2 regions of the Shewanella amazonensis SB2B genome follow, and region 2 is predicted to be linked to the other one. Evidence: predicted binding sites of a transcription regulator. Region 2 holds the regulator's gene; the other holds the start of a gene.
What was found. The regulator MetJ, encoded in region 2, represses methionine synthesis genes. The targets are predictions, from matches to a motif close to TAGACGTCTAGACGTCTA.

Region 1 (14,924 bases), 1.5 Mb from region 2:
AACAGCACCACGTCAGCAGGAATACATGCAAGGGAGGTGTTGCCACCGGCCCCGGCAACGACAGCGGTTTGATTGCACGCTCTTGAGAGTCCCGACCAGATGACTTTCGCCGATTCCAGAGCAATTCGTGCGGCCTGAATCGCATCGACCGCAATTTGCAACGCCAGTGCATCTGAACGTTCCGGGCTATAGGGACAGTAGTCAGCGTTGGGATAATTGAGATCGTCCGGAAAAGCACCGACTACTGCAGGTTTTGCCTGTGCATCCATCTGGGGCGAGGCTTGAAAGGCAGCCCGGTTATCCATGTACTTTTGAACCGACAGATTGCTGTTCAGGCTATCAACCACATTCACCGCCTGCTGAATATCTTTGAGCGTCGATATCATGTCGTCGAGTGTTTGCTGTTGATAGATACGCTCCAGATCCTGATCAGACAGGGCGCGGATGGATGCACTGATTTGCTCTGCTTCAGTTTGTCTGCCCTGAGCCGCAAGGAGCTCGGAGATGGTTTGCCAACTCTGTCTCAGCTCATAAGCATTTTGTGCCATTGCATTGGATAGAGGAGCCAACGCCAACAGCATAAACAACATTAAGGCACGCGTGAGAATTACAGCTCCGTGTTTCAACATAACAACCTCCTGTTTACTACAACCACTGCCCATGGCTTGTCCATTTACCTGAGAAAAGCCAGGGGCTCACTTAGATGGACGTTGGCCATTCATCTTTATTCAAAGGATTGGTCTCTCGCGACGCGGGTAGTTAACAGCGTTAAATGGCCGTGTTTAAGTGTAGTCCCGCAGCTCATTAGTCACATTTTTTGTGTGGTTAATTGAGGTTTTCCTTGGTGTCCCTGAGTCTTGACAACATGGTTAGATTTGCCCCGCATCCATACCGGCTTTTTGATGGAGTGAACCAGCATTTATTATTTGAATTTGTTGACTATTCATCTTTGGTGACACACATCAGTCAGACCTTGACCGGCATTCGCCCAGCACAAAGCCCCTCCTGCGACGGCGGGAATTAGATGGTAGAAGGGCGAAAAAGAGAGGGTATCTAACAACTGGCGACGGGCAGTGGTCATGGCAAGCCTCAACTGGTTCAAAGGAGATACGTCGAAGCCTGGTCGAGGGTAGGCAGAACCTTAAAAAGATATGGCTGTCCTGTTTTTCGTGTTCAGCCATTTCAGGAAGGCGACCCTTCACAGCTGACGCTGCCTCCCGATAAGAGCGTCAAGTGGAGCGAGACGGTGAAGGGTTTTGAACAGACGATGGCGCTTGTGAAGAAGTATGATCTCAACATTGCCTACGGTACGGATTTCCTGTTCGATCCGGCTTCGAACGGCGCTCAGGCGTCGCAGTTGGTGCGTTTTGGCAAATGGTTGAGCAATGCCAAGATGCTGTAGATGATAACCTCTGAGAGCGCCCGGATGTTGGAAATGAGTGGTGAGCGTCACCCGTATCGCAAAGGTCCACTCGGCGTGATCCGAGAGGGCGCTTATGCTGACATTCTGTTGGTTGAGGGGAACCCCCTTGATGACGTTTCGATACTTGGCGATAACGGTAAGAATTTCCCCCTCATTATGAAGGACGGAGTAATCTACAAGAACACGGTGTGAGGTGATGACTAAATCATCTGACAATAATCATTAGTTGGATTCGATAACGTTTATAAAGATGTTCGGCCCTAAAATAGGTTGCCACTTTTTTTAAGATAAAAACGCCTGATGAATTTCATCCGGCGTTTTGTATTTCAGGGCCATGTTTGGCCACTGTTCGTTGAAGCACTTTCCTGAGTCATCCACCATCGTTCTCGCTTGCCCAGACAAAAGAGTCAGGACATACAGAATACGGTGTCTTAAATTAGCACCAAGCTCTGGCCATTCCCAATCGTGACCGTCGGCCTCAGACCGACCTGACACCGGGTGGGCGTATGGCTTCCCCTGATTACTCAGGATCGTAATCCAAAATCGGTGCCAGCCACTTCTCCGTTTCAGCAACCGTCATCCCCTTACGACGGGCGTAGTCTTCCACCTGATCCCTGCCGATATTAGTCACGCCAAAGTAGCGTGCCTCGGGGTGGGCGAAGTACCAGCCGCTGACGGCCGCTGTGGGGTACATGGCAAAGCTTTCGGTGATATTAAGGTCAATGCACTCGTTGGGCTTGAGCAAATCCCACAAGAGCCCCTTCTCGGTGTGATCCGGGCAGGCGGGGTAGCCGGGGGCGGGGCGGATGCCGCGGTATTTCTCGCGGATAAGCGCCTCGTTGTCGAGGTTTTCATCGCTTGCGTAACCCCAGAACTCTTTACGTACCCGCTCATGCATGCGCTCGGCGAAGGCCTCGGCCAGACGGTCGGCCAGTACCTTGAGCATGATGGCGTTGTAGTCGTCGTGGTTGGCTTCGAAGCGTGCCAGATGCTCATCGATGCCGTGGCCTGCGCACACCGCAAAGCCGCCTGTGTAGTCGACCACACCACTGTCTTTGGGGGCAACAAAGTCCGACAGACAGAAGTTATCGTTGCCCACCCGCTCGATTTGCATCCGCAAATGATGGGTGGTCATCAGTACTTGGGAGCGGCTCTCGTCAGTGTAAAGCTCGATATCGTCATGGTTTACGGTATTGGCCGGGAACAGGCCAATCACGCCTTTGGCGGTGAGCCACTTTTCATCGATGATGGTTTGCAGCATGGCCTTGGCATCGGCAAAGAGTTTACGGGCTTCTTCGCCTACCACTTCGTCTTCGAGAATGCGCGGGAAGTGGCCGTGCAGTTCCCAGGCGCGGAAAAACGGTGTCCAGTCGATGCGATCGACCAAATCATCCAGCGGGTAGTCTTCAAACACCTGAATACCCAGCTTATTCGGCACCTTGGGCTGGTAGTTGGCCCAGTCGAGCTGGCAGCGGTTTTCACGCGCCGCCTCGATGGAGATTATCTCTTTGCGCTTGGCCTGTGACAGGCGTTTTTCGCGCATCACATCGTATTCATCGTAGGTGGCCTTGATGGTAGCGGCGCGGGTCTCTTCGTTGATAAGCTTGCTCACCATGGGCACGGCGCGGGACGCATCGGGAATATAAATCGCGCCGTGGGGGTAGTGGGGCGCAATCTTGACCGCGGTATGGATTTTCGAGCAGGTGGCGCCGCCGATAATGGCGGGCAAGGTCAGGCCTTCACGCTCGAAGGTTTTGACGTTATGCACCATTTCATCGAGGCTTGGGGTAATGAGCCCCGACATGCCGATAATGTCGACCTGCTCTTTTTTGGCGACTTCGACGATTTTCTCCACCGGCACCATAACGCCCAGGTCAATCACCTCATAGCCGTTACAGGCGAGCACCACGCCAACAATGTTTTTGCCGATGTCGTGCACGTCGCCTTTTACCGTGACCATCAGCACCTTGCCGTTGCTCTGGCCGGCGACCTTTTCGGCCTCGATAAAGGGGTTTAAGTAGGCCACGGCCTTTTTCATCACCCGGGCGGATTTAACCACCTGGGGCAGGAACATCTTGCCCTCGCCAAAGAGATCGCCCACCACGTTCATGCCGTCCATCAGCGGGCCTTCAATCACATCCAGCGGACGGGTGGCCTGCTGACGGGCCTCTTCGGTGTCGGCGTCGATAAATTCGGTAATGCCTTTTACCAGCGCATGCTCAAGGCGCTTGTTCACCGGCAGGCTGCGCCACTGCAAATCTTCTTTTTTACCGGCGCCGCTGCCACCTCCGCCGCGATACTTTTCAGCAATCTCAAGCAGTTGCTCTGTGTTGGTAGAGTCTTCCACCGGGCAGGGCAGGTTAAGCACCACGGCCTCGACCCGCTCTTTAAGCTCGGCCGGAATGTCATCGTAAATCGCCAGTTGCCCCGCATTCACAATGCCCATGTCCATGCCTTCTTTGATGGCATGGTAGAGGAACACGGCGTGGATGGCCTCGCGCACCGGGTTGTTGCCACGGAACGAGAAGGACACGTTGGACACGCCGCCGGAAATCATCGCATGGGGCAGGGTGGCCTTGATGTCGCGCACCGCCTCGATAAAGTCCACCGCGTAGTTGTCGTGCTCTTCGATGCCGGTAGCCACGGCAAAAATGTTGGGGTCGAAGATAATGTCTTCCGGCGGGAAGCCGACTTTATCGACCAGAATGCGGTAGGCGCGGGTACAGATTTCAATTTTACGGGCGCGGGTGTCGGCCTGGCCGGTTTCATCGAAGGCCATGATGATGGCGGCGGCGCCGTAGCGCTTCACAAGGGTGGCCTGCTCGATAAACTTGGCTTCACCTTCTTTGAGGGAGATGGAGTTAACGATGCACTTGCCCTGCACGCACTTAAGGCCTGCCTCGATGACTTCCCACTTGGAGGAGTCAATCATGATGGGCACCTTGCTGATTTCAGGCTCGGAGGCGACCAGATTCAAAAAGGTGGTCATCACCTCTTCGCCGTCCAGCATGCCCTCATCCATGTTGATGTCGATGATTTGGGCGCCGTTTTCCACCTGATCCCGGGCCACATCCAGCGCGGTCTCGTATTGGCCTTCTTTAATCAGCTTCAGGAATTTGGCTGAGCCAGTGACGTTGGTGCGCTCACCCACGTTTACAAAGAGACTGTCGGCACTGATGGTGAGCGGTTCAAGCCCAGCCAGACGGCAGGCCACCGGCAGCTCAGGCAGCTTGCGCGGCGCGTGCTTTTCAACGGCTTCGCGGATAACCCGGATATGGTCCGGGGTGGTGCCGCAGCAGCCGCCGACTATGTTGAGCATGCCTTCGATGGCCCACTGCACTATGATGTCGGCCATTTCTTTTGGCGTTTCATCGTAGCCACCGAACTCGTTCGGCAGACCGGCGTTGGGGTGGGCCGACACATAGCATTCGCTGATGCGCGAGAGTTCTTCCACGTAGGGGCGCAGTTCTTTTGGCCCCAGGGCACAGTTAAGGCCCATGCTGATGGGCTTGATATGGCGCAGCGAATTGTAAAAGGCTTCGGTGGTCTGGCCGGTCAGGGTGCGGCCGGAGGCATCGGTAATGGTGCCGGAAATCATCACCGGCAGGCGCAGACCAACCTCATCGAAGATGGATTCGATGGCAAACAGCGCCGCCTTGGCGTTCAGGGTATCGAAAATGGTTTCCACCATGATGATATCGGCGCCGCCTTCAATCAGGGCTGCGGTGGACTCGCGGTAGGCGGTTACCAGATCATCGAAGTGGATATTGCGGTAGCCCGGGTCATTCACATCCGGGCTGATGGAGCAGGTGCGGTTGGTGGGGCCAAGTACCCCGGCCACATAGCGGGGGATGCCGGTTTGGGCCTCCACTTCATCGGCCACTTCACGGGCGATGCGGGCACCAACAAGGTTTATCTCGGCCGAGAGCGACTGCATGTCGTAGTCGGCCATGGCCACAGTGGTGGCGTTAAAGGTGTTGGTTTCGATGATATCGGCACCGGCCAGCAGATACTCGCGGTGGATGCCCTTGATTATCTCTGGCTGGGTGAGTACCAGGAGGTCGTTATTGCCTTTAACGTCGCAGTGCCAGTCGGCAAAGCGGCTGCCGCGGTAGTGTTCTTCCTCCAGTTTGTGGCCCTGGATCATGGTTCCCATGGCGCCGTCGAGGATAAGAATGCGGGTGGAGAGATCCTCGTTCAGTCGCTGTTGACGGCTCTGGGCAAGCGCCTTGGTCGCCTGGGATAACACTGGAGTTGCCATAAAAACACCTGCAAAGTACAAAAAGTGACTGTCCTGTGTAGCCTAAGCCGGGTTGATGCCGCTGGAAAGGTAAAACCGGAACGGCGCCCGCTTAATTTGATTTGGACATTTATACGTATAGACGTCCATAATACGCGAAACTTGGCTTTCGGGGCAAGCGAGCGGTTCAGTGACAAGTGAGTGGCTCAGGTACAAGCGAGGCGCTGATGCCAGTACTCGGTCGGGGTATGGCCAGAAAGAGGCCGCTACAGGACGCAGATGTAAACTCGGGGTGGAGCAAGATGCACAGGCAAGATACGGATGCTGTGGTAGCTGCGGAAAAGGACAACGCCAAAGTTCACGGTGATGCACGTGACGACAACAGCCATGTGGAGATGCCGTCCCGGGACATTATTTTCTGGCGCCATGGTCAGTGTGAAGATGGCGCCGTGCTGCGGGGCCGAAGCGATGCCCTGCCCAGTGAAAGTGCCCTCAGCGCCATTGCCAATAAGGCCCGTGACATGGCGGTACCTGCCAGAATCATCTCATCGCCCTTGCAGCGCTGCGCGCGGCTTGCACAAGCCTTGCGGACAGAAATACAGGCCGCCCATCCCGAGGCTAATCCACCAGACATACTTATCGAGCCGCAACTGACCGAAATGGATTTTGGTGTCTGGGATGGTCAGCCCATAGCACAGCTCTGGCAGACGGCTCCCATGGAAGCCTGGTGGCAAGACCCCTGGGCGATAACGCCCGAGGGCGGCGAACCCATGCTTGCCTTTGAGGCCAGGGTGGCCGATGCCCTGCAAGGGCTGCTGGCACAGGCGCCGCTTAATGATGCCAGTCCGCTGTGGGTGGTGACCCATGGCGGCGTTATCCGCTCCTTGATGGCCGCTATTTTGGGGGCAGAGCGGGCAGCGGGTTTTTATCGGGCGCTGGAGCTGGATTACGGCGCCCGGGTGCACACCCGCTGGTATTGGACCGACAGCGGCTGGCAGGGGCGTTTACTCTGGGGCGGCTGAGGGTATTGCGCTTAACCAAGTCTTTTGGCCCTTTACCAGGTCGGTGAAAGGTTTGATAATCTGCGGGCCGGAGTTATTGCTCCGGTCATTCACGCCAGGGGTGTCGGGGGCCAAGCCAACCCGACATGAAAAGGGAACCGGGGACATACCATAAGGTATCAGCCCGGACTGTGCCCGCAACTGTGAGGGGGAATACCCCGAGTCAGGATACCTGCCCCTGTGCCTCTTTTATTTTCCCTGTCCGGGCGGGTTACCCGGTGGAGTGATATGAGCCACATTGCCATGCCCGTTCCCCAGTGGGAACCCGGGCACTTGTTGTATGGGGTCACACCATGACCCCGGCCATCGAAGTCAGCAACCTCTGCTGGCGGGTAGCTGAGCGGCCGCTGCTGGACGGCGTGAGCTTTGCCCTGTCCGGAAACGGCATGTACGGGGTGATTGGCCCCAATGGTGCCGGAAAGTCATCCTTGCTGCGTTGTCTGTACCGGTTTATTCGCCCGGACAGCGGCACCATACTGCTCAATGGTCAGGATATTCATCTCTATTCCCGGCGCAGCTTTGCCCGCGCTGTTGCCGTGGTGCCTCAGGAATTGCCTGCGCTGTTTGATCTCTCAACCGAGGCCGTGGTTGCCATGGGGCTTATCCCCCACAAGGGCTGGCTTGCTGCCGACAGCGCCGCCGATAAGGTGAATATTGCGGCCGCGCTGGCGGAAGTCGGGCTCGAAGGATACGGCCGCCAACCCTTTGGCAAGCTGTCCGGTGGTGAAAAACAGCGGGCGCTCATTGCCCGGGCGCTGGTGCAAAAACCGCAGTTTCTTATCCTGGATGAACCCACGAGCCACCTGGATGTGCGTTTTCAAATCGAAGTGCTGGAACTTCTCAAGCGCCTGGATATCTGTGTGATTTGCACCATTCACGACCTGAACCTGGCCAGTGCCCTGTGCGATGAACTGCTGCTGATGTCCCGTGGCCGCCTTGAGGCTTCGGGCTCGCCTGCTGAGGTGCTTACCGAGACCATGCTTGCTTCGGTATTTGGGGTGTGCACTACAGTTAAGCCTCATCCCCAGCATGGTCGCCCGCTCATCCATTACTACTATGGCTATAACGGCCGCACCGCCTCCCAAGAAAAAGAAGAGGTGAGCCTGTGACCGCCCTAAAAGCCATGTTAACCCCCCTTGGTCGCCGGGAGCTGATGGTGCTGGCGCTTATTCTGGCCTGTCTGTTATCGCCTGTGCTGGCCAGTATTTTTGGTGCCGTGGATATCAGCTTTCGTGAGGCCATGTCGGTCTACCTGCATAGTCTCATTGGCGAGCGTCCCACCGATGTGGCCTACCTCGACAGCCGTATCCTGCTGGAGCTGAGGTTGCCGCGCATACTCCTGGCCTTTGTGTGCGGCGCCGGATTGGCGCTGTCTGGCTGGGCGCTGCAACTGGTGACCCGAAATCCGCTGGCAGACCCTTATCTTTTTGGGATCAGTGCCGGTGCCAGCCTGGGGGCAATTGTGGTACTCAGCCTTGGAATTACCCATGGGGTACTGCTCGCCATCGGTCTGCCGCTGGGGGCCTTTATCGGTGCTAGTGCCTCGGTATTGGTGGTGCTTACCCTCAGTGGCTTTGGGCTGCAAAGCCAGGTTGAGCGAATGCTGCTTTCCGGGGTCGCCACCTCCTTTTTATTCGGCGCCCTTGGCAGTTTGCTTCTATATTTTTCAAGCCCCCAGGTAACTGCGTCGGTGATATTCTGGAGTCTGGGCAGCTTTGCCCGTGCAGCATGGGATCTGCTCTGGTTACCCTGGTTGGTGTTTGGCGGATTTGTGGCCTTTTTGCTGCTGGTCAGGCGCCAGCTTTTTGCACTCAGCGCCGGTGATGAAACCGCCCACGCCCTGGGCGTTTCAGTGGCTAAGCTTCGCATTATCAGTTTGCTGATGTGCTCATTGATGACCGCCGTGCTGGTAGCCAGCTGTGGCGGCATTGGTTTTGTGGGACTGATGATCCCCCACATCGCCAGATTGCTGTTTCCGGGCAGCCAGTCGCTGCTGATTGTGGCCATGCTGGGTGGGCTTTTTATGGTGTGGGTTGATGTGATGACCCGCAGTTTACTGCCGCCGCAGGAGTTGCCTGTGGGGGTGATTACTGCCGTGGTTGGCAGTGTGTTTTTCCTGATGCTGCTCTTTGGCCGCAGGAGTGAATAAGGATATTGGATGTTTGATATAGCTCCCGTCAGCCGCGAACGGGATGAGCAAATCCAGGCGTGCATCGACGATAAAACCAAGCCAAGAGGTGCACTTGGGGCGCTGGAGCCTCTGGCGGCGCACCTGGCAAGGCTTTTGGGTGAGGCGCCGGAAATTGGCCGGCCTGCCATGTTGGTATTTGCCGCCGACCACGGTATTGCCAGTGCCGGTGTATCCATTGCACCGCCGGAGGTAACCGGCCAGATGGTGGCCAACTTTGCCGCCGGGGGCGCCGCCATCAATGTGTTTTGCCGCCAGCTCGGTTGGCAGCTTGAAATCATCGACGCCGGTATGCTCAGCGCACCGCCAAGGGAAATGGGCGTGACAGATTGTCGCCTCGGCGCAGGCACGGGCCCCATTCACAAGCGCGCCGCCATGACCCTTGGACAGGTTGAGCATGGCTTGGCCTTTGGCCGTGAAAGGGTGCGCTCGCACCACGCCGAAGGCACCAATCTCATCGGACTGGGGGAAATGGGAATAGGCAATACCTCGAGCGCCGCAGCAGTGATGGCAGCCTTGATGGGGCTTGAAGCCAAAGACTGTGTTGGCCGCGGTACCGGCGTGGACGCGGCCACACTTAAGCGCAAGCAGATGCTGGTGGAGCAGGCGCTCTTGTTGCACCTGGATATGCTCACCAGCCCGGAGTCTGTCCTTGCCTGTGTGGGCGGCTTTGAAATAGTCGAGATGACCGGCGCCATCCTCGGAGCGGCTGAGCTGGGGATCCCCGTGTTGGTGGACGGCTTTATTGCCACCACGGCCGCACTCGCAGCGGTGAAGATGTTCCCCCAAAGCCGTGAATATCTTATCTTTGCTCATCGCTCGGCAGAGCGTGCCCATGGGCTGATGCTGGCGCATATGGAGGCTGAGCCGTTACTGAGCCTGGATATGCGTCTCGGTGAAGGTACAGGGGCGGCATTGGCCTTGCCACTGGTGCAGGCAGCGGCCAATTTTTATCGTGAGATGGCGAGCTTCAGCGACGCCGGAATTACAGATGTAACGCCTTAGGGCGGGAGCAGTTATGTCGACCTTTAAGCGTGAACTTGAGTTGTTTTTGTTGGCGCTCACCTTTTTTACCCGCATTCCTGTGCCGGTAAAACTCGATTACAGCGGCGAAGGGTTAAACCGTGCCAGTCGTTACTTTGGCCTGGTGGGCACTCTGGTGGGGTTGATTGCTGCCCTGGTGTTTTACCTGACCCAGTTTATCTTTCCTGCCTCGGTGGCCGTGGTGCTGGCCATGATTGCCACCGTCTTGCTCACCGGCGGTTTCCATGAAGATGGCCTTGCCGATACCGCAGACGGATTTGGCGGTGCCTTCGAGCGGGAACGTAAGCTCGAAATCATGAAAGACAGCCGGGTCGGTTCCTATGGTTCACTGGCGCTGATGTTGGCGTTGCTGCTGAAGTTTCAGCTGTTAAGCGAACTGGCACTCTATTCAGTTTCAAGTGTTGCCGGTGGCCTGGTGTTGGGGCATACCTTAAGCCGTGCCTTCGCCGCCAGTATCATTTTCAACCATACCTATGTGCGAGAAGATGCAGAGAGCAAAGCCAAGCCGCTGGCTCAGTCGATGCACTGGGATGAAGTGCTGTTTTTAGTGCTCAGCGCCGGGGTGATTTGCCTGCTGCTCACCGGTGTGGGCGCAACCCTGGTGATACTCGTTACCCTCTTTGTGGCCCGCAGCCTGCTTGCCCGTTGGCAGTCACGCCATATCGGCGGCTATACGGGCGACACGCTTGGTGCCTGTCAGCAGATTCTCGAACTGGTGGTCTATCTGGTGCTCTTACTGCTCTGGAGCCAGTCATGATCCATCTGGTTCTCGGTGGTGCCCGCAGTGGCAAGAGTCGTTTTGCCGAGACCCAGATTGCCCGGGCTTCACTTCAGGGCATTTATCTTGCCACGGCCACGGCGGGGGATGATGAGATGTCGGCCCGTATCGCCCGTCATCAAAGAGACAGGGCAGAGGCATCATGCCAGTGGCAACTTATCGAAGCCCCGCTGGACTTGGCTTCGCAGCTCAATGCCCTGTCCGGGGAGACGCGCCCGGTATTGATAGACTGCCTGACTTTATGGCTGACCAATCACCTGATGGCAGATCCTCAGAAGATGGCCGAGGCCCGCCATGAGCTGCTGACAGCCGTTGCGGATTTTCGTGGCCAGCTGTGGCTGGTCAGTAACGAAGTGGGCTCAGGCATAGTGCCCCTGGGTGAACTCAGTCGCCAGTTTGTGGACGAATCGGGTTGGCTCAATCAGGCCATTGCCGCTATCGCAGACAGGGTGACTCTGGTGGTGGCCGGGCTGCCACTGGCGCTGAAAGGCATAGCCGTCAACGCTGAAGTGGGAGCATAACCTATGGGCTTTTCTACGCTGATGATCCAGGGCACGGCCTCGGATGCCGGTAAAACCACGCTGGTCGCCGGGTTGTGTCGCCTGCTCGCCAGACAAGGCCTGAAGGTCGCACCGTTCAAACCGCAGAATATGGCCCTCAACAGTGCAGTGACCGAAGACGGTGGCGAGATAGGCCGCGCTCAGGCGTTGCAGGCGGCCGCCTGTGGGCTGAAACCCCATACCGATTTTAATCCCATATTGCTCAAGCCGGGCTCAGACACCCGGGCGCAGGTTATCGTACACGGCAAGGCGCTCACGTCCCTCGAAGCATCGGCTTTTTTCGGTCCCGAGGGTAAGGGATACAAGGCCATTGCCATCGAGGCGGTGCTGGAATCTTACAATCGCCTCAAGCAGTCTTTCGATTATCTTCTTGTGGAGGGCGCCGGCAGCCCTGCCGAAATCAACCTGCGGGAAAACGACATCGCCAACATGGGCTTTGCCGAAGCGGTGGACTGCCCGGTGATTTTGGTGGCCGATATCGACAAGGGCGGTGTATTTGCCCAGCTGGTTGGGACCCTGGCGCTCTTGTCTGAATCTGAGCAGGCGCGTATCAAGGGCTTTGTGATTAACCGTTTTCGCGGTGATATCAACCTGCTGCAACCTGGGCTGGATTGGCTTGAGGCCCATACCGGCAAACCCGTGCTGGGTGTGGTGCCCTATTTACATAATCTGTTGCTGGACGCCGAAGATGCCTTGGTGCCCTACCAGCAGGCCGGTGCCGATTCCGGGGCCCGGTTTCGGGTGAGGGTGTTGGTGTATCCGCGTACCAGCAATCACACCGACTTTGACCCGCTGCGACTGCATCCGGGGGTGGATTTTGATTACCTTGATATTCAGCACGCCAGCCCAGATGCGCTGCAGGGAGCCGACCTTGTGATACTCCCCGGAAGCAAGAATGTGCGTGCCGATCTTGAATGCCTCAAGACAAAAGGCTTTGACTGTGCCCTGCGAAAGCATGTGAGATACGGTGGCAAGCTGGTGGGCATTTGCGGCGGTTATCAGATGTTGGGGATAGAAATTGATGATCCCGACGGTGTAGAAGATACGCCCGGCAGTAGTGACGCGCTGGAATTCTTGCCCCTGATTACCGAGCTTGAAGGCAGCAAGGTGCTGGCCAATGTCTCGGGTGAGCTTAGCCTTGGCGAGGAGGCTGTAGCGGTTAAAGGCTATGAAATTCACTGTGGCCGTACCACAGTGCTTGGCCAGCTTTCCAGGCCCTTATTTTTGGTGGACGACACTGGTAATCCTGCCAGTGACCGGGGCTGCATCAGCGACGACGGCGCCATCTTTGGCTGTTATCTTCACGGCATTTTCGATACCCCAGCGGCGCTGGATGCCGTGCTTGCCTGGGCTGGTTATCGCGGTGCGGCCCGGGGCACTTCGCTGGAAGAGCACAGAGAACAGCAGCTCGAACGGCTGGCCGATACCCTGGCTGAGCATCTGGATATGGCCCGGCTCAATTCTCTCTTTTAATGACGCTATCAGGATATTTTGATGACTGAAATCAAGGCTGAGCGCCACAAGGCAAGGCAGCAAAAGGTCAAGGAAGCTGTGGATGCCAAGGTGGCTGCCGCAACGATTGAGCGGGGCGTGCTCATGGTGATCACAGGCAATGGCAAGGGTAAGAGTACTGCCGGTTTCGGCACTGTCACCCGCGCCGTTGGCCACGGTAAAAAGACCGCCGTGGTACAGTTTATCAAGGGCGGTTGGGACTGCGGTGAGCGCAACCTGCTTGAACGTGTGGGCGTGCCTTTTGAAGTCATGGCCACAGGTTTTACCTGGGAGACCCAAAACCGTGAAACCGATACCGCGGCCGCCGAAAAAGCCTGGGGCGTGGCCGAGACCTGGCTCAGGGATGAAAGTCTGGACCTTATCCTGCTGGATGAACTCACCTATATGCTGAGCTACCACTATCTGGATTTGGAGCGTGTGTTAACTGCCCTGAAAAATCGACCGCGTCATCAACACGTGATTGTTACCGGGCGTAACTGCCACCGGCAGCTGCTGGAGCTTGCCGATACCGTGAGTGAGATTGAGTGTGTGAAGCATGCGTTTGAATCAGGCGTAAAAGCCCAACCTGGCTTTGACTATTGATTTCAGCTGCGTGATTGGCGTTTTGGCGGTATTGCCGTCACAGCGCCATTCCATCACGTAGCGCTGCTACGCTCAGGTCTGTCGCCGCTCGGCGGCTTTGCCATAAACACCAATCACTGTGCTGACGTTTTCCCGTGGACGACGAGTGTGTCGGAATTGTCTGCAAGATTTCACCCCGTCAGGTACTGAACGTACGCTCAGGGGCTGAAATCTTTTGACCGCTTTGCCACAGCCGAGATCACGTTGAAATCAGCTGCCTGCTGTCGGGGCTAACGTCATTGCCATCACTGTGCCATCCCATCCGCAGCGCTACTACAGCTCAGGGCTGTCGCTGTTTGGTAGCTTTACCAAAAACACCAATCACTGAGCCGAATGTTTCCCCATGGCTCCCGGCCATGACGGCGTTGTCCGTCACGCACTCAGCTTACAGAATGCGTTGATTTTCCGTTGAGTCCCCTGAAAGCTGATGCCAGCGTAGTGACTGTCGTTTTGGTGTCATAACCGTCGGCGACTTCATCTCTGTGTGCTACATTTTTCAGAAAGCATCCTTCCCCGCGAAGGCGACGCCTTAGGGGCTTAGCCGGATGCAGGGGGCAGCAAGCAGAGGAAGAAGTGTATGCGTCTCAACGAGTTGACCATCAGAACCAAGTTTTCTATCCCCTTGATAATCATCGTTGTCATGACGGTTGCCATTGCCGTAGTCAGTATTCTAAATGCCAAGCGGTTATCGTCCGATGCGCAGGAGCTGGCAACGACCTTTCTGTCAGCGGTGGACGCGGGGTTGAATGCCGACCGGGATCTCTATCAGGCGCTCACAGCCAGCCAAAGTTATGTGCAGCACCGCTTGCTGGGGCAGTCCGGTGGGGATAAATACCGTCAGGATTTTGATGAAAATGCCCAGCAGGCGCTGGACAGGATGGCGTTGGTGCTGAGCCTGCTGAAGGATTACCCTGAGCTGCAGAGCAACAAAGCCCAGTTTCAGCGCGAATACGACGCCTGGCTGAACGCGGCCACTCAGGTGTTCACCATGGTCGACAGCCAAAGCCCGGTCGCAGCAGCCAGTTATAACGACGAGGTTGTAATGCCACTGTTCAAGGCATTGCGCGGACACTACGACAAAACCGGCGAGTGGGTAAAAAACAAAGCCGATGAAGTCACCAGTGAGGCACTGATTGCCAGCCAGCGCGGCATCAACTTGCTGTTTGGCATAATTATTTTGGTGATACTGGCCAGTATTGTGAGTGTGGTTTATGGCCCAAGGCTGGTAACTTCCCGGGTGGAACAGCTCGATACCATGATAGCCGCCATCAGTGATGGGGAAGGGGATCTGCGTGGCAGACTCGATGACAGTGGTCGTGACGAGTTGTCACTGCTCGCCAGAACATTCAATGGCCTGATGATGAAGCTGCAACAACTGATAGGAACCATCAAAAGCGATGCGGTTTCACTGGATGCCAGGGTGACCGGACTGAATCATTCAGCCAAAGAAAGCGAAAAAATCTCCACCGAACAAAATGCCAATCTGGAGCAAATCGC
Region 2 (14,924 bases):
TTGCCCTTTAGATCTTCTTCTATCCATTGTGCAAGTTGCTCAATCCCCCGCAGGGGTGACTTGAGATCGTGAGAGGCTATGTACGCAAAACTGTCGAGTTCTTTATTGATACGCTCCAGCTCCAGCGTATGGGCCATCCTTTGCTCCTCAATATTTCGACGCACCGAAATATCGTTAATGGTGGCCAGCACCGAAATTCCGGAAGCAAAATGAATAGGTGTCAGACCGACTTCCACAGGTACCAAACCGCCGGATTTGGTTCTGCCATAGAGTTCATCCCTGAGCGACATTTTCTTGGCAATGGGATTGGCCAGATAGGACTCCATATGCCCCTGATGCACCTTTGCCAATGCTTCGGGCAAAAGTACATTCACACTCTTACCCAGCAGTTCTTCCCTGGTATAGCCAAATAGCTGCTCTGTGTGCTTGTTCACCAAAGTAATCACACCGCGCCTGTTGGTGATAATAAGGGCGCTGGGCGATGCTTCCACCACCAATCTGAATCGGCTTTCATTGTTCATTATCTCCCGCGAGAGCAGGCTTTCCTGATGTCTGGCTTTAGCGATACTGAGGAGAAAATAGAACATTAACAGCTGAAAAACGACAGCCATAAAAAGCATTAATTGGCTCTGAAACGCTTCCGACTGACTAAGAAAATCTTCATTACTTCCCACATGAAGCAACCACTTCTGCCCCCCCATTTCAATGGGCAACTCAGTTTGAAGACGCCAGCTATCAGCCCGTGGAGAACGAAACATCAGGTTATCTTCGATTAACTCGCCACCATCAAAAATCTCCAGCTGTAACTGGGTAAATCGATTACCCAGGATGCCACGAATCAGGTCGTCCATCCTAAACGCCGCATAAACAGTGCCAAGCAAAGTATCACCGCTTGGCGCATTGTCCCGTGCGTAGAGTGGCAGATACATGAGGAAACCGGCCTGGAGATCTTCGCCGGTTTCCTGTACCAGGGTAATTTTGCCGGAAATAGCAGCGTTACCTGTTTCGGTTGCCCAATCAATCGCCCGCCGACGCCTGGGCTCTGAATACATGTCGTAGCCAAAGGCCCGCTGATTTCGCCAATCAAAGGGTTCGAGATAGAGAATGGAGTGATAGATGGGGCGATCGCCATCGGGGTAAACCTTGAATGCAGGGAATCCCTCAGCTCTGACTGCGGCTTCGAATGCTTGCAGTTGTGGTTTACGCACCACCTGACTGAACCCCACCCCCTGAATGCCGGGATAGTACTTGTCCAGCTTGGCATTGGCCACATAGGTGCGCCACTCGGAACGGGACACACCATTGGATGCCTTAAACAAGCCTACCCCACTGCGCAGCACCTGTTCATAGGCCAGCATACGGGTCTCGATAGCCAATTTCAGCTCCTGCGCCATGTCTTCAAAACGTTCTTCCTTGAGATCGTTGATGTACTGATGAAACTGGTACCAACCTGTGAAGGCAAACGCCATGGACACCAGCATCACCCCCCACACAAAAAGTGGGAGATGAAATCGAGTGGGGTCTTTGGTTGCTGCCTGGGAATTCACCTTAAATCATCCTTGATTTTAAATGGCTAGAGTCATTGTTACTCACTTCATACATGTTTTTAGTCTGGCCGATAAGTGCCAATGTGCAAGTTAAAGTCCGACTTTTTTAGTAGGTCTTTTATTCCAGAGTGATGCCCCCTTTTGGAAATTTATGACCATACTCACAGAGTGGAACAGAGAGAACATTTTTTACCCATTCAACAAATAATTTTTGCTTTTCTCAATCCACCAAAGTGGTTAGAAAGTCCTTAATTAACCCATGAGGAATTCGTTATGGCTCGAATAGTTGAAATCCTGCCCCAAGATAGCGAAATGGAAGAACTGACCTCACCCAAAAATGCTCAGGCAGCAAAAGCCCTCAAGCGCCGACAGGAGGTCAAGCGTCGATTGGATGATTATCTCGAACGCGCCGAATTAAAAAAGGCACTGGGCCTGGACGATGAAGATGACTTTTAACAACGGGGGCAGCTAATCCCTGCCCTGAAGCCCCGGCCAATCTTATAAATTCAGCCGCTTATGTGGTTCTCCATGGCGCTTGTGGCTATGATATTCCCAAGCCGTCCCCAGAGCGTTAATGAATGAACGATGCAAAACTCAGGTACTGTGAACACCTGCGACGCTTTTCCGACCAACTGATCCATCTGCAAGCACCCATCAAGATCCTGGATGCCATTAAGTGGCCCAGGGAGCTTGAACAGCAATTTTTCGATGCCGGAGCCAGACAATTACCGCAGGTAGACAAAGCCTTTTACGACAATCTTCCCCTGCCATTTGACTCCCTCGCCACCCAGAAAGCACTGAAGTCCCTTAAGCAGGACATCCAAAAGACGCTGGGCAAGGACGATGCTTTAGGTAAGCTTCTGGTCGCCAACGTTGACCAATACCGTCTGGTTATCGATATGCTGGGCCACAGGGGAACCCCCCAATTTGGCAAGCTGAGCAAGGCGCTCTACGGCAGCGCCAGCAACAAACTCCACGGCGACAGGCATACCCTCAGGCAGTTGGGTGACCGCCTGAGTTATATCTTCTCACTGCCCGCAGCCGCGCACATGAACAAGCAGCATCCCAAAGAAATTGATGCAGCCAGCGCGGTTGAACACCTGGGGAGCCGTCTGGGCCGTTACTTCCACAGTGATGAAATGCGGGTGCGCCTAAGCGACGGCATTGTGTCTGATGCTGCCGTTGGGGGCGACACAGTTAAAATCAACTCCAAAGCCATGTTCAGCAAGGCCGACCTCAATGTGTATGAAGTCCACGAAGGCTGGGTACACGTTGGCACAACACTGAATGGCCGGGCACAGCCCCACGCCACCTGGCTGAGCGTAGGCTCCCCCAGGGTAGCGGCGGCGCAGGAAGGGCTGGCCGTACTGCTGGAAATGCTCACCCTCAGTTCCACTCCCGGGCGCGCAAGGCGTATCAGCGATCGGGTGGCAGCGGTGGATATGGCCGAAAACGGCGCCGACTTTATTGAAGTCTATCGCTATTTCCGCGACCAAAATCTAAGTAAAAAAGACAGTTACCGCGTGACACAGCGGGTGTTCCGTGGCGGCATGGTGGCAGGCGGCAGCTGTTTCACCAAGGATATTTCCTATGTCCGCGGCTACGTGGAAAACGTGAACTTTATCCGCAGCGCCATTGCCTCGGGGATCCCGGAACTTATCCCCATGCTGTTCCTTGGCAAGCTCGCTATTGAGGATATTCCTACTCTGTATCTTGCCTACCGCGAGGGCATACTTGCAGGGCCAAGATACTTGCCACCCATGTTTGATGATTACAGTGGCCTTTATGCCTGGTTTGGCTTCGCTACCGGACTTGGCAATATCAACCTTAAAGGGGTGCAGCGCCATTTTCAGCGCCAGTTCCGCATCATCCCCAACGTGGAACCCATGTTCCCCTCGGTGGAAGATACCGAATTCGACGCCCCGGCCGACTAAAGGTGCAGCAAACAAAAAAGGATGCCGAGGCATCCTTTTTTATTACTGAGATACTGACTTTAAAGGCCACTCGCGATACGGCTAAACATCTGCGAAAGGCCTGTCGGCACACTCATATCAGCCCATCCTGGCTGTGCCTTAACACGATTTCCTGACTGTATAACGCTGCCGTGGCCTCGCCCAGACTCTGGTGCATCCATCGGCTGGTGTTGGCCAAGGTAGACGAGCGGCCCTCCAGACACAACAGCAACAGGCTCACCGTAAGCTCACTCAGTTACTCCGCTTCTACAGACTTGGTACTGGCCTCATCGCGGCTGGAGAAAAACTCGCGGGTCAACTTGAATACCACAGGGCTAAGCAGAGCCAGGGCAATCAGGTTGGGGATGGCCATCATGGCATTGAGGGTATCGGCCAGAAGCCAGACAAAGTCCAACGACCCCATGGCCCCCAATGGCACCACCAGAGTCCAAATCAGACGAAACGGCATCACCGCCTTCACCCCCAAAAGATACTGGACGCATTTTTCGCTGTACACACTCCAGCCAAGGATGGTGGTAAAGGCGAAAATCGCCAGCGCAACGGCAACAATATAGTCACCAATAGGCAAGGCGTGGGAGAAGGCGTAAGAGGTGAGCGCCGCGCCATTTTCGCCTGAGGTCCAGGCGCCGGACACCACGATGGCAAGACCCGTAATGCTGCACACTATGATGGTATCGATAAAGGTCCCCAGCATGCCCACCAGTCCCTGAGTCACAGGACTCTTGGTTTGCGCAGCCGCGTGGGCAATGGGCGCACTGCCAAGACCCGCCTCGTTGGAGAATACGCCGCGGGCAACCCCCATCTGGATAGCCACCATCACGGCAGCGCCGGCAAAGCCACCCTGAGCTGCTACAGGACTGAAAGCGCTGGAGATAATCAGGCTCAAAGCGGCAGGGATTTCACTGGCATACACCACCAACACGGCAATACCGGCGGTAATATAAAATATGGTCATCAGGGGAACCAGCTTACCGGCCACGATGGCAATACGCTTGATACCGCCCATCAGCACCAGCCCCACCAGCACCATCATCACCACACCCGACACCCAGGCAGGCACACCGAAGTTACTGGTCAGCGCCGAAGCCACAGAGTTGGCCTGCACTGTGTTGCCAATTCCGAAACCGGCAAAGGAGCCAAACAGCGCAAACGCAGTGCCAAGCCAGGTCCATTTACTGCCAAGACCATTCTTGATGTAGTACATGGGGCCACCGATATAGTTACCCTTTTCATCTACTTCGCGATATCGCACCGCCAGCACGGCCTCAGAATATTTGGTGGCCATACCCACCAGAGCGGTACACCACATCCAGAACAGTGCGCCTGGGCCACCCACAAAAATGGCGGTGGCCACACCGGCGATGTTACCCGTACCTATGGTGGCCGAGAGCGAGGTCATCAAGGCGTTGAAAGGACTGACATCGCCTTTCACCTCTTTGCCCTGACCGGGCGTTCTGCCCGACCACAGCAATCTGAAGCCCTTGCCAAGCTTAAGGATGGGTAACAGCTTGAGTCCAAGGGACAGGTACAGGCCGACGCCGAGGATCATGACCAGCATGGGAATACCCCACACCAGACTATTCAGCGACTTTACTAATTCAGTTACAGCTTCCATTCAAACCTCGTCGATGCTTTTCTTCTTATTTATCTTGTTCTTCTCACACCCCGAGCCGGGGCGAGCGCAGCGACCAGATTACAACGAATAGTTAACAATTGGAAAGCCAGAATCATTCAGGCTGGGGCGTCGCCTGCCGCTCCAGTATTTGTTTCAAATTGGCAAGACCGGTATCCAGGTCTTTCAGGATTAAGGACTCAACATCCATCAGGGGAATAAGCAGGTTCATGGGATACGACATATGGCCCACAAAACCCCAGGTCACCAGGGTGCTGCCGTCTTCAATGGGCTCAGTGATGAGATAAGCGCTGTCGTTGGACGTAAAGGGTTCGATAAAACGAAGCGCGTAATCAATTCGCTTACCGGGCACTATGGCGATAATTTCCTGCTCGCCTTTACCCACATCGGGATTGCTGCTCTCCCAGGCACTGACAAAACCGGGCTCTCCATCTATGCCGGTAAAATGCTGCTGCATGTTGGGATCCATCTTGGCCCAGACACTGAATTCATCCTGATGCTTCAGCAATCTGAGGTAGCCAAAGACTTCATCAAGCGGACGGTCGATGGTGCGACTGACACTGACCTCATAATCCGACTTAATAAACAGGGCCACCATAAAGGGGGCGGCTAACAGCAATAAAATCACGATAAGGAATTTTTTCAGCATAGCGGGCTCCTGCTCCAGTGATTGCGGTACAGCCAAATCCGCTACTTCACCTGTTTTATGTCCAATTTATCTGCTTTGGCAAGTCTCTCTGCGCAGCGCTGGCACAGACATGAGGTCCTGTCTTGGGGCAATTGTCGGGGAAATTGGGCGCCCACACACCAGCAAGCGTCAATGGATTTACCGATTTGTACGGCGCAATCATTGTTAGCCTGGCAAAGCGGGCACTGCTTGGGGTTAGTCATTCAAGGTCGCTGTCGGTAGCAATGTTTCAACCTCATCAAGCGGTACAGGAGGCTGCCAAAGGACAGAAGCGCGTAAATCAGCACAGCGCTCCACAGTAGGACACCCGATGGGCTATCAGGCCTGAACTGCAAGAAAAACAAAGCAATAATAATGGATAACGAGATTATCAGCTTAGTCACATCCATGGGAAGCTGCTGTTCCAGCAAGCGGATTTTGTCGTTCATGGTGGTTGGCATCCTTGTCCATCACCCCCTTACCTTAGTGACTAAAACCATAGCGTAAGAACCGCCAAAAACCAAAAAGGCTCCTTCAAAAAGGAGCCCTGCCAGACCTTATTCGGATAAAAATCAGTCCTGCTTCGGACGTACCCCCAAGGTATGGCAAATGGCGTAGCTCAGCTCGGCACGGTTCAGGGTGTAAAAGTGGAAGTCTTTCACGCCTTCACGGGCCAATACCTTCACCATATCGATGGCCACGTTGGCCCCCACCAACTGACGGGTAGCTGCGTCATTTTCCAGGCCCTCAAACTGGCGATGCAACCAACCGGGAATACTCACGTTGGTCATAGCTGCAAAACGCTTGAGCTGGGTAAAGTTGGTCACAGGCAGAATGCCCGGTACGATTTCCACATCAATACCTGCGGCCACACAACGGTCACGGAAGCGCAAATAGGATTCTACGTCGAAGAAAAACTGGGTGATGGCACGGTTGGCACCGGCATCGATTTTGCGCTTGAGATTAACCAAATCCGCCTGGGCATTGGCAGCTTCCGGATGCACCTCCGGATAGGCTGCCACCGATATATCAAAGTCGGCCACACTCTTCAGCAAACGCACCAGATCGGCGGCAAAGCGGGTTGGCTTGGGGCTGCCGGCAGGCAAGTCACCACGCAATGCAACAATATTGCGAATGCCCTGATGCCAGTAATTTTTGGCCAGGGCCAACAACTCTTCATCGCTGGCATCCACCAGCGTAAGGTGCGGGGCGGCAACCAGTTGGGTTTCTTGCTGGATACGCTCAATCACACCGTGGGTGCGGTCACGGACACCCGAGTTGGCACCGTAGGTTACAGACACAAACTTGGGATTCAGCGGCTCGAGGCGGCGGATGGAGTTCCACAGGATCTTTTCCATCTCAGGAGTTGAGGGCGGAAAAAATTCAAATGACACATTGATATCGCCAACCTCAGCCAGATTCTGGTTCAGTGAGTTTGCGTGTTGTGCGTGATGAAATGCCATTGATAACTCCCTCAATTTTTCAAATGGACGTTTGGACGTCTATATGGCCATATACTAGAGATTCCCGTCACTAAGTCAAGTTAAAAAATGGCCCGATCTTGCCCTTTTTGCGAGCAGAAGGCGGAAAAAACACAGGGACTCAAAAGAGTCCCTGTTATTCAATATCTTATAAAATCAATCCTGCAAGAGATCCCGACAGATCTGCACCAGATCTGACTGAACAGCCGCGGCTGTTACCTCACGACCGGCACCGGGCCCCCTGATAATCAAAGGATTACCCTGGTAAAAGGTACTGCGAATGACAAACACATTGTCGCCCGGGGTGAGATTGGCATAAGGGTGGGCTTTGTCGACCCACTGCAACCCTACCCGTGCCATTAACTGACCACCGGCTCTGTCCAGCGCAGCGATATAACGCAGCACCTTGCCCTCGGCTGCGGCAGCCGCCAAGGCATCCGCCATGGGGGCATCGAGTTCATCAATGCGGGCAAGAAACTCATCCAGCGTCAGCTCCGCCAGATGCGGCGGTACAGGAGACTCGACCTGAATATCATCCAGCTCCAGATCCAGGCCAATTTCCCGCGCAAGGATGAGCAGCTTGCGCTGCATATCACGACCGGAAAGATCGTCCCTCGGGTCCGGCTCAGTGATACCCAGGCCGCGGGCCTCAATGACCAAATCAGAGAAAGGACGCTGACCGTCATAGTGTTCAAAAAGCCAACAGAGAGTACCGGAAAATATCCCGCCCACGGCTTCTACGCTGTCGCCACTGTTGTGCAAATCGTTAAGCGCATGCTGCACCGGCAAACCGGCACCGCAGCTGGCGTTGTAGCGCCAATAGAGACGACGGTTACCCAACTGCTGCTTGAGATCGCGATAAAAGGGCAAGGGACCAGAACCGGCCAGCTTATTTGCGCTCACCACATGAATACCACGGGCAAAAAACTCCGGGTACTGCAAGGTCAGGCTGGCACTGGCACTGATGTCCAGCGCAACCAGCTCATCGCAATTCAGTGTCGATAAGGCTTCGAACAACTGCCCGTACTGCCAGTCGGTGGCGTACTCCTCAAATTCGGTTTTCCAGTTCTCCAGGTGCACACCGGCATTGTTGATGTAGGCGCGGGAAGAGCTGACCAGCCCCACGAGTTCAATCCGCGCCTCCAGCTCACGGCACAGACTGCTTTGGGCCCGGCGAAACAGGCTTACCCAGGCTTCGCCGATGTTGCCAACACCAAGGAGAATGACGCCAATACGCTTGCGTGGCCCGGCGCAGCGGCGGTGCACCTTTTGCGTAAGCAGGTTCACCTGCGCCTTTGGCACCAGAGTCACCAGGCTCAGGGTATCATGATACAAAGGCTTGGCCTCGCGACTGAGCAGGCGGGCAAAACTCTTGCGGTACAGTACCGCATCGGCGCTCACCAGTGCCACCAAACCAAAATCGTTGCTGATGGAAACATCGCCCAGACCATATGCCTCGGCGTTCGCCTTTAAAAAGGCGCTGACCTGCTTAAGATTTTCCGGAGTATAGGCCAGTTCCAGCCCACCCCTGGAACCCTGCCAGCTTGCCAACGGCGTTAAGCCAGAGGCAGACAATGTTGCCAACAGGGCATCGGTGTCTGCCTGGGTGGTGAGGCTAAAGAGCGCCACTTCGCTCAGATTGGTGACAACCGGGGCACTGGCCTGAGAGCTGGTTGGAGCAACCAGAGTAAAATCGGTATGAGGCGCGTAGCTTGAGCGCACTGCCATGCTCACCTGGGTGTTGAACAGGGGCTGCAAAGTGCGGCTGTGTAACACAGGAGAACCCAAACGCGCCAGGCGGTCGGCCTCCGCCAGTGACATGCTCTTGAGCAGCTTGGCATCGTTTATCTTATTCGGGTCGGCGTTGAACACCCCTTCCACATCAGTCCAGATGGTGACCCGTTCGATATCTGCCAGACTGGCTATCAGGGTCGCGGAAAAGTCAGAGCCGTTACGCCCAAGCAACAGGGTTTCACCGGCCGGATTGGCGCAGATAAAGCCCGTGATAACAATGCGTTCGTTTTCATGTTCGGCCAGCATGGCAGCTACTTTTTCGCGGGACTCCTGCTCGCGAATATTGGGCACGGCGCCTTCATCTGCCACCAGTATGCTGCAGGCATCCACGTGGCTTGCCGCCACGCCGGATTCACGCAAGAGTGCCGCCATCAACCTGGCGGACCAACGCTCACCAAAGCTCACCACATGGCTGGTCTGATAATCGTTCAGAGTCGCCAATGACAGGAGACTGACCAGCTGAGCCTTGTCGGTCGACAGACGCTCACGCAGATAGCGAGCCTGCTCGGCACTGAGTAACTGTTCAATCAGGTTTTGCTGATAGCTAATCAGTACCTGTAACTCTTCCTGCCACAACTCACCGGCATCACGCAGCGAAAGCAGCTTATACAAAAAGTTGGTGGTTTTACCGGCGGCTGATACCACCACCAGATCGTCGCTGTGGCCCTGGGTCAACAGGATATGGGCCACGCGGCGGTAGCAATCGGCATCCGCCAAACTGGAGCCACCAAACTTATGCAAATGACAACGCGCCATCACTGACTCCTATTCAACAGGCTGCCACGGCAGCCAGGCCGGCTTGGATATCGGCCACTAAATCTTCTGCATCTTCAATCCCCACCGACAGTCGCAGCAGGGTGTCTTTAATTCCGGCCTCGGCGCGGGCTTCTGGCACCATGGCTCTGTGGGTCATGGTAGCGGGCACGGCAACCAGCGACTCAACACCTCCCAGGCTTTCGGCCACACTGAAGTGCTGTAATGCGTCGAGGAAAGCCACCAGTTCTTTTTCACCGCCCACCAGTTCAAAACTCAGCATAGCGCCAAAGCCTTTTTGTTGCCGTGCGGCTATGTCATGGCCTGGGTGGTCTGCAAGACCGGGGTAATACACCTTGCTCACCTGGGGGCTGTTCTTCAGCACGTCCACTATGCGCTGCGCATTGGATTGATGCTCACGTACCCGCACAGCCAGGGTACGGATACCACGAAGGGTAAGATAGCTGTCAAAGGCGCTGCCGGTCAGTCCCAGAGTATTGGACCACCAGTGCAGGGTTTCACCGAGCTCGGCATCCCTGGCAATCACGGCGCCGCCGACCACATCGCTGTGACCGTTAATGTATTTGGTGGTGGAGTGGATCACTATGTCGGCCCCCAAAAGCAGTGGCTGCTGCAAGATGGGCGACAGGAAGGTGTTGTCCACTACCACCAGAGCGCCAACTTCATGACTGGCGTCAGAGATGGCCTGAATGTCCACTACCCGCAGCAGCGGGTTGGATGGGGTTTCAAGCCACACCATGCGTGGCTTTTGGGCAATTACCGCCGCCAGCGCTGCATCATCTGTCTGGTCGACCACAGCCAGCTTAAAGGCACCTTTTTTGGCGAGGTTGGTAAAGAGACGATAGCTGCCGCCATAACAATCGTGGGGTACTACCAGAAGATCGTCCGGTCCCAGCAGGCTGGTCACCAACGTGATGGCAGCCATACCTGTGCATGTAATAATGCCGGTCGCACCCTGCTCCAGCTCGGCCAACGCCTCGCCCAGAATACAGCGGGTCGGGTTACCCGAGCGGCTATAGTCAAATTTGCGCGGATTCTTGTGGCCATCGAAGGAGTAATTGGTCGACAGATAAATGGGAGGAACCACGGCACCATGCTGGGTATCGCTCTCTATGCCCTGACGCACCGCGATGGTGGCTGCTTTGCGCTGTGTCATTTTGTACTCCTCCGATGTTACCGCACGGAAATAAAGATGTCTGGATGGCTAAATTTACCTAAGCACCGGCAACAGGTCAATAGGCATAAAGACGTTTAGACGTCTAAACGTAAGAAAATCTATTGATGTTTGGGGTGATTTCGCAGCAATAATTTGACTGTAGTTTGTAAGGGTTTAAAATCTGCTGCGAATTTTGGAATAAACAGGTGAGTCAATGACTGAGTGGAATGGCGATTACATCAGCCCCTATGCTGAGCACGGCAAAAAGAATGAGCAAGTGAAAAAGATCACCGTGTCTATTCCTTTAAAAGTGTTGAAGATCCTCACTGACGAGCGTACCCGTCGCCAGGTGAACAACCTTCGTCACGCCACCAACAGTGAACTGCTGTGTGAAGCCTTTTTGCATGCTTACACCGGCCAGCCACTGCCAAACGACGATGATCTGTCCAAGGACAAACCCGACTCCATCCCATCAGAGGCGAAAAAACTGATGGATGAGATGGGCATCGAATGGGAAGACATGGAATAACTCTCCCAGCTGTATATCACAAGGACCCGAACGGGTCCTTGTGTCGTTTTTGGAGTCGCTTTTGATGTTTCCCGACCTCATCACCCTGGGCCTTGCCCTGCTGATTATTTTCAGCGGTGCCCTGATTCAAAGCCTGATTGGCTTTGGTCTTGCCGTGGTGGCCAGCCCGCTCTTGTATCTGGTTGAACCCGAACTGGTGCCCGTGCCCGTTATTCTGATGGGCTTCTCCATCGCCCTGCTCACTTTGCTCAGAGAGCGCAGCGCCCTGGAGTTTGCCGGTCTTCAGTATGCCCTGCTTGGACGCATTCCGGGGGGTATTCTGGGTGCAAGTCTGCTGCTCATGGCACCTCAATCCATATTGGGGCTCGCCATAGCCGTGATTGTGGCGCTGGCCATGATGCTGAGCCTGATGAAAATCAGCGCGCCCATTAATCGCCTGACCCTGTTTATCGCTGGCACTGTGTCCGGTATCTTTGGCACCATAGCCGCCATTGGCGGCCCACCAATGGCGATTCTGCTGGCCGGTAAAGACCCCAATAAATTCCGCGCGGCCCTGTCGGCATTTTTTATTTTCAGCTCATTGATAGCCTTGAGTATCCTGGCCTTTGCCGGTTTGGTAACTGTGTCGCAGCTCCAATGGTCAGTCATCCTGTTGCCCGCGGTATTTTGCGGTTATTGGGTAGCAGGTCGCCTCCTTGGGCGGGTCGATAAGCAAAAAACCAGAGTCGCGACTCTGGTTCTTTGCTCAATCAGTGCTTTGGTGCTGGCGGCCAAGTCACTGGTGGTTTTGCTGGCAAGTTAATGCGGCAAAGGTGCTGCAGGCTTAAAAGTGATAGGAGCTTTGCAGCACGGCACCCACTGTGTCTTTATCTCCCCACATACCGGCCAAATCCAGCTTGAATCCTGAACCTATCTGAAAACCGGTACCGAAAGAATAGATATCGGCGGTCATGTCATTGAGATCCTGTCGGTAACCCAACCGCAGTGACAACCAATCCAGCGCATGCCATTCGGCTCCCAAGCGCCAATATTTGGTACCCTCAAGACCAACAAACTTCTCGTTATCCATTAAATCCAGGTCAGTACTCAGCTGCCAATTGCCACTTTGAAACGCGGCGCCAAAAGTGACCATGGGACCTGCCCGATAAATGGCACTGACCCCTTCTGACTCTACGGTATCCAGCTCACGCTCAATCAAATTCCGGCCCACCAGCCCCAGTGTCAATCCGTCCATGGGCATCATGGCAATACCGGCATCCAGGTTAAAGCCCGTATCATCGTTGCGATAATCGTCGCTGTCGAAATCACCGGCATCGAAATTGTTGGCACTGACCGCATAATTAAAGCTGTCGAGCCGCTGCAGTTTGGGAGTCAACCCCACGGTAACGGGCATATTGACTATGGATAACGGCAAGCTGACCGAAAGCGCCAACTCAGATGAAGCGCCGGCAATCACCCGCCCCTGGGAGGTTAAATCGTCCAGCGCCGGCGGAGCCTGTGGGTCGAGGGCTTCCAGAAGCTGGATGTCCGCATCGCTGATGTCCGCCAAGGCAATACCATCGAGGTAACTGCGGTAATAAATACCCCAGCTGATTCCTTTGGTGGGCATGGCAAAGCTGAACCCTATGCCTGCAGAGGCGTACGCGGTATTGCCATCCAGCCCACGTAAATCACCAAGCAAGGCCTGACGAAAGCTATCGATGGCATCCACATCCCCTCTGTCGATTGCGCCGTCCAGGCCGTCGTAATTATCTTCGAGGGTGTCGAACTTGTCGGTCATATTGTCCTGATCAGAGACCTCTGCACCAAGCACAGGAATAAGCAGTCCAAAGTCTCCTTCGGTATAACCGGGTAAAGACAGGAGCGCCGGGTTCATCCAGGGAGCCGCCTCCAAACTGGCCGACGCCACACCCGTGCCGCCCAGGGCGTCACTTCTGGCTTCAAACACATCCTGGGCAGCAAAGCTGTACGGACAGAGTATCAGCCCCAACGAGGCGGCGATGAGTTTCATCTTCATCCTGTTCTCCCTGATTTTTCTGTTTTTGACCCGGCAACAATCTTTTAAAAGCTTAGTTCAGCGTGGAACAACGCGCTGAAATATCATCTAAAAAAAAGCCCGCAAATGCGGGCTTTTTGGGCTAATCGATTAGAGTAATCAAGACAGATAAGATTGACCGGCGTAAAGGATAAAATGCCGCAGTGCCAGCACCCCAATCAGGCTCGCGCAGGCCGCTGTGACCATGGCGCTGCGGCCGTGTTTACCACTGAGGCGCATCATCAGTGGCACCCCAAAGCCGATAGCCACTACCCCAATCCAGAATACAGCTGCCCACAGTCCGCCAGAGATCGATGCCAGCGCCGCTGCCGCCGCGCCACCTTTGAAATACAGCGCGGTAAACAGCATAAACAGGAACAGCATTTCCATGCCCATCACCGGCAGCTCGAAGGCGTGCTGACGCTCAAGGTCACCAGAGAAGCCACCAGAGCGGGAGCCGGAAGCCTGGGGGCTATGCTTATCGCCACCAAACATCGTCACCGCCAGCAGGCTGTTGGCCGCCGCACCCGCCGATAAACCCGATACCAAAAACAGCGCAGGCAGCACCGCGGTATTGAGCATGGGATAGGCGTTCATGGCGGAAATCAGGAAACCTGTATAGGCCCCCACCACCAGCGACAGCACAAAGAGCGCTCCTTCCAGCATGCCGCGAAGCTTGCCGAGGCTATCGGCGAGGCCGCCCAGGAAGCCCAAACCACACTTTGGCAGCTCATCTTTGAGCACCACCAGCGCATAGACAAAGGTCAGCGGAATGTATGCGAGGAGCGCTATCACCCCAATCGACATCACCGAGCTTAAGTTGTAGTTAATCAAAATCAGCCAGAAGTGGAACGGTTTGGTCAGGTCAAACACCAGACACAGCATCCCAAGACAAATGGCGATGGGCGCAATCAAGGCGGCGGCTTTGAGCACGGCGCTTTCAGCACGGCTCTGGCTACTGCCCTGAGTTTGGCCACGATACCAGCGCAGACCAATCCCCATCAACAAGCTGCCCGCCGACAAACCGGCCATAAAGAGGTACACCGCAATCACCCAATGCCAGGTAATGCCGTCGTACTGACTCATATCACCCCAGATATTGTTCATAATCAGATACCTCCACGCTTGGCTGGAATACGGTACAGCCTGGGTTTGGTGCCAAGATGTGTCTTGTCCTGATAACTCACCTTGGTGGCAAGCAGTTTGGACACCTCGCTGGCAGGGTCAGCTGCATCACCGAAACAGAGCGCATCTGTTGGGCATACAGTGACACAGGCGGGCTGTTCACCCCGGGCAAGACGGGTTTCCTTACAGAAGTTGCACTTGTCCGCCACC

Region 1: metH (methionine synthase) is a predicted target of MetJ. The motif match lies at 5,795-5,812, and genes of this name have one in related genera.

The regions. Positions count from the first base shown of each region.
Region 1 is NC_008700.1:936,247-951,170, forward strand. It holds gene SAMA_RS03975 (hypothetical protein) at 1-629, opposite strand, end outside; gene SAMA_RS19575 (hypothetical protein) at 1,247-1,402, shown strand; gene metH (methionine synthase) at 1,944-5,684, opposite strand; gene SAMA_RS03990 (histidine phosphatase family protein) at 5,966-6,685, shown strand; cobalamin riboswitch at 6,767-6,918, shown strand; gene SAMA_RS03995 (ABC transporter ATP-binding protein) at 7,018-7,833, shown strand; gene SAMA_RS04000 (FecCD family ABC transporter permease) at 7,848-8,873, shown strand; gene cobT (nicotinate-nucleotide--dimethylbenzimidazole phosphoribosyltransferase) at 8,883-9,917, shown strand; gene SAMA_RS04010 (adenosylcobinamide-GDP ribazoletransferase) at 9,931-10,713, shown strand; gene cobU (bifunctional adenosylcobinamide kinase/adenosylcobinamide-phosphate guanylyltransferase) at 10,710-11,255, shown strand; gene SAMA_RS04020 (cobyric acid synthase) at 11,259-12,767, shown strand; gene cobO (cob(I)yrinic acid a,c-diamide adenosyltransferase) at 12,789-13,388, shown strand; gene SAMA_RS04030 (methyl-accepting chemotaxis protein) at 14,005-14,924, shown strand, end outside.
Region 2 is NC_008700.1:3,749,827-3,764,750, forward strand. It holds gene SAMA_RS16485 (CHASE domain-containing sensor histidine kinase) at 1-1,547, opposite strand, end outside; gene SAMA_RS16490 (hypothetical protein) at 1,821-2,003, shown strand; gene SAMA_RS16495 (flavohemoglobin expression-modulating QEGLA motif protein) at 2,126-3,481, shown strand; gene SAMA_RS16500 (alanine/glycine:cation symporter family protein) at 3,756-5,135, opposite strand; gene SAMA_RS16505 (SRPBCC family protein) at 5,248-5,802, opposite strand; gene SAMA_RS19450 (cysteine-rich CWC family protein) at 5,844-6,044, opposite strand; gene metF (methylenetetrahydrofolate reductase) at 6,393-7,283, opposite strand; gene SAMA_RS16520 (bifunctional aspartate kinase/homoserine dehydrogenase II) at 7,458-9,851, opposite strand; gene metB (cystathionine gamma-synthase) at 9,865-11,025, opposite strand; gene metJ (met regulon transcriptional regulator MetJ) at 11,240-11,554, shown strand; gene SAMA_RS16535 (sulfite exporter TauE/SafE family protein) at 11,619-12,356, shown strand; gene SAMA_RS16540 (conjugal transfer protein TraF) at 12,378-13,571, opposite strand; gene nrfD (NrfD/PsrC family molybdoenzyme membrane anchor subunit) at 13,710-14,696, opposite strand; gene SAMA_RS16550 (4Fe-4S dicluster domain-containing protein) at 14,699-14,924, opposite strand, start outside.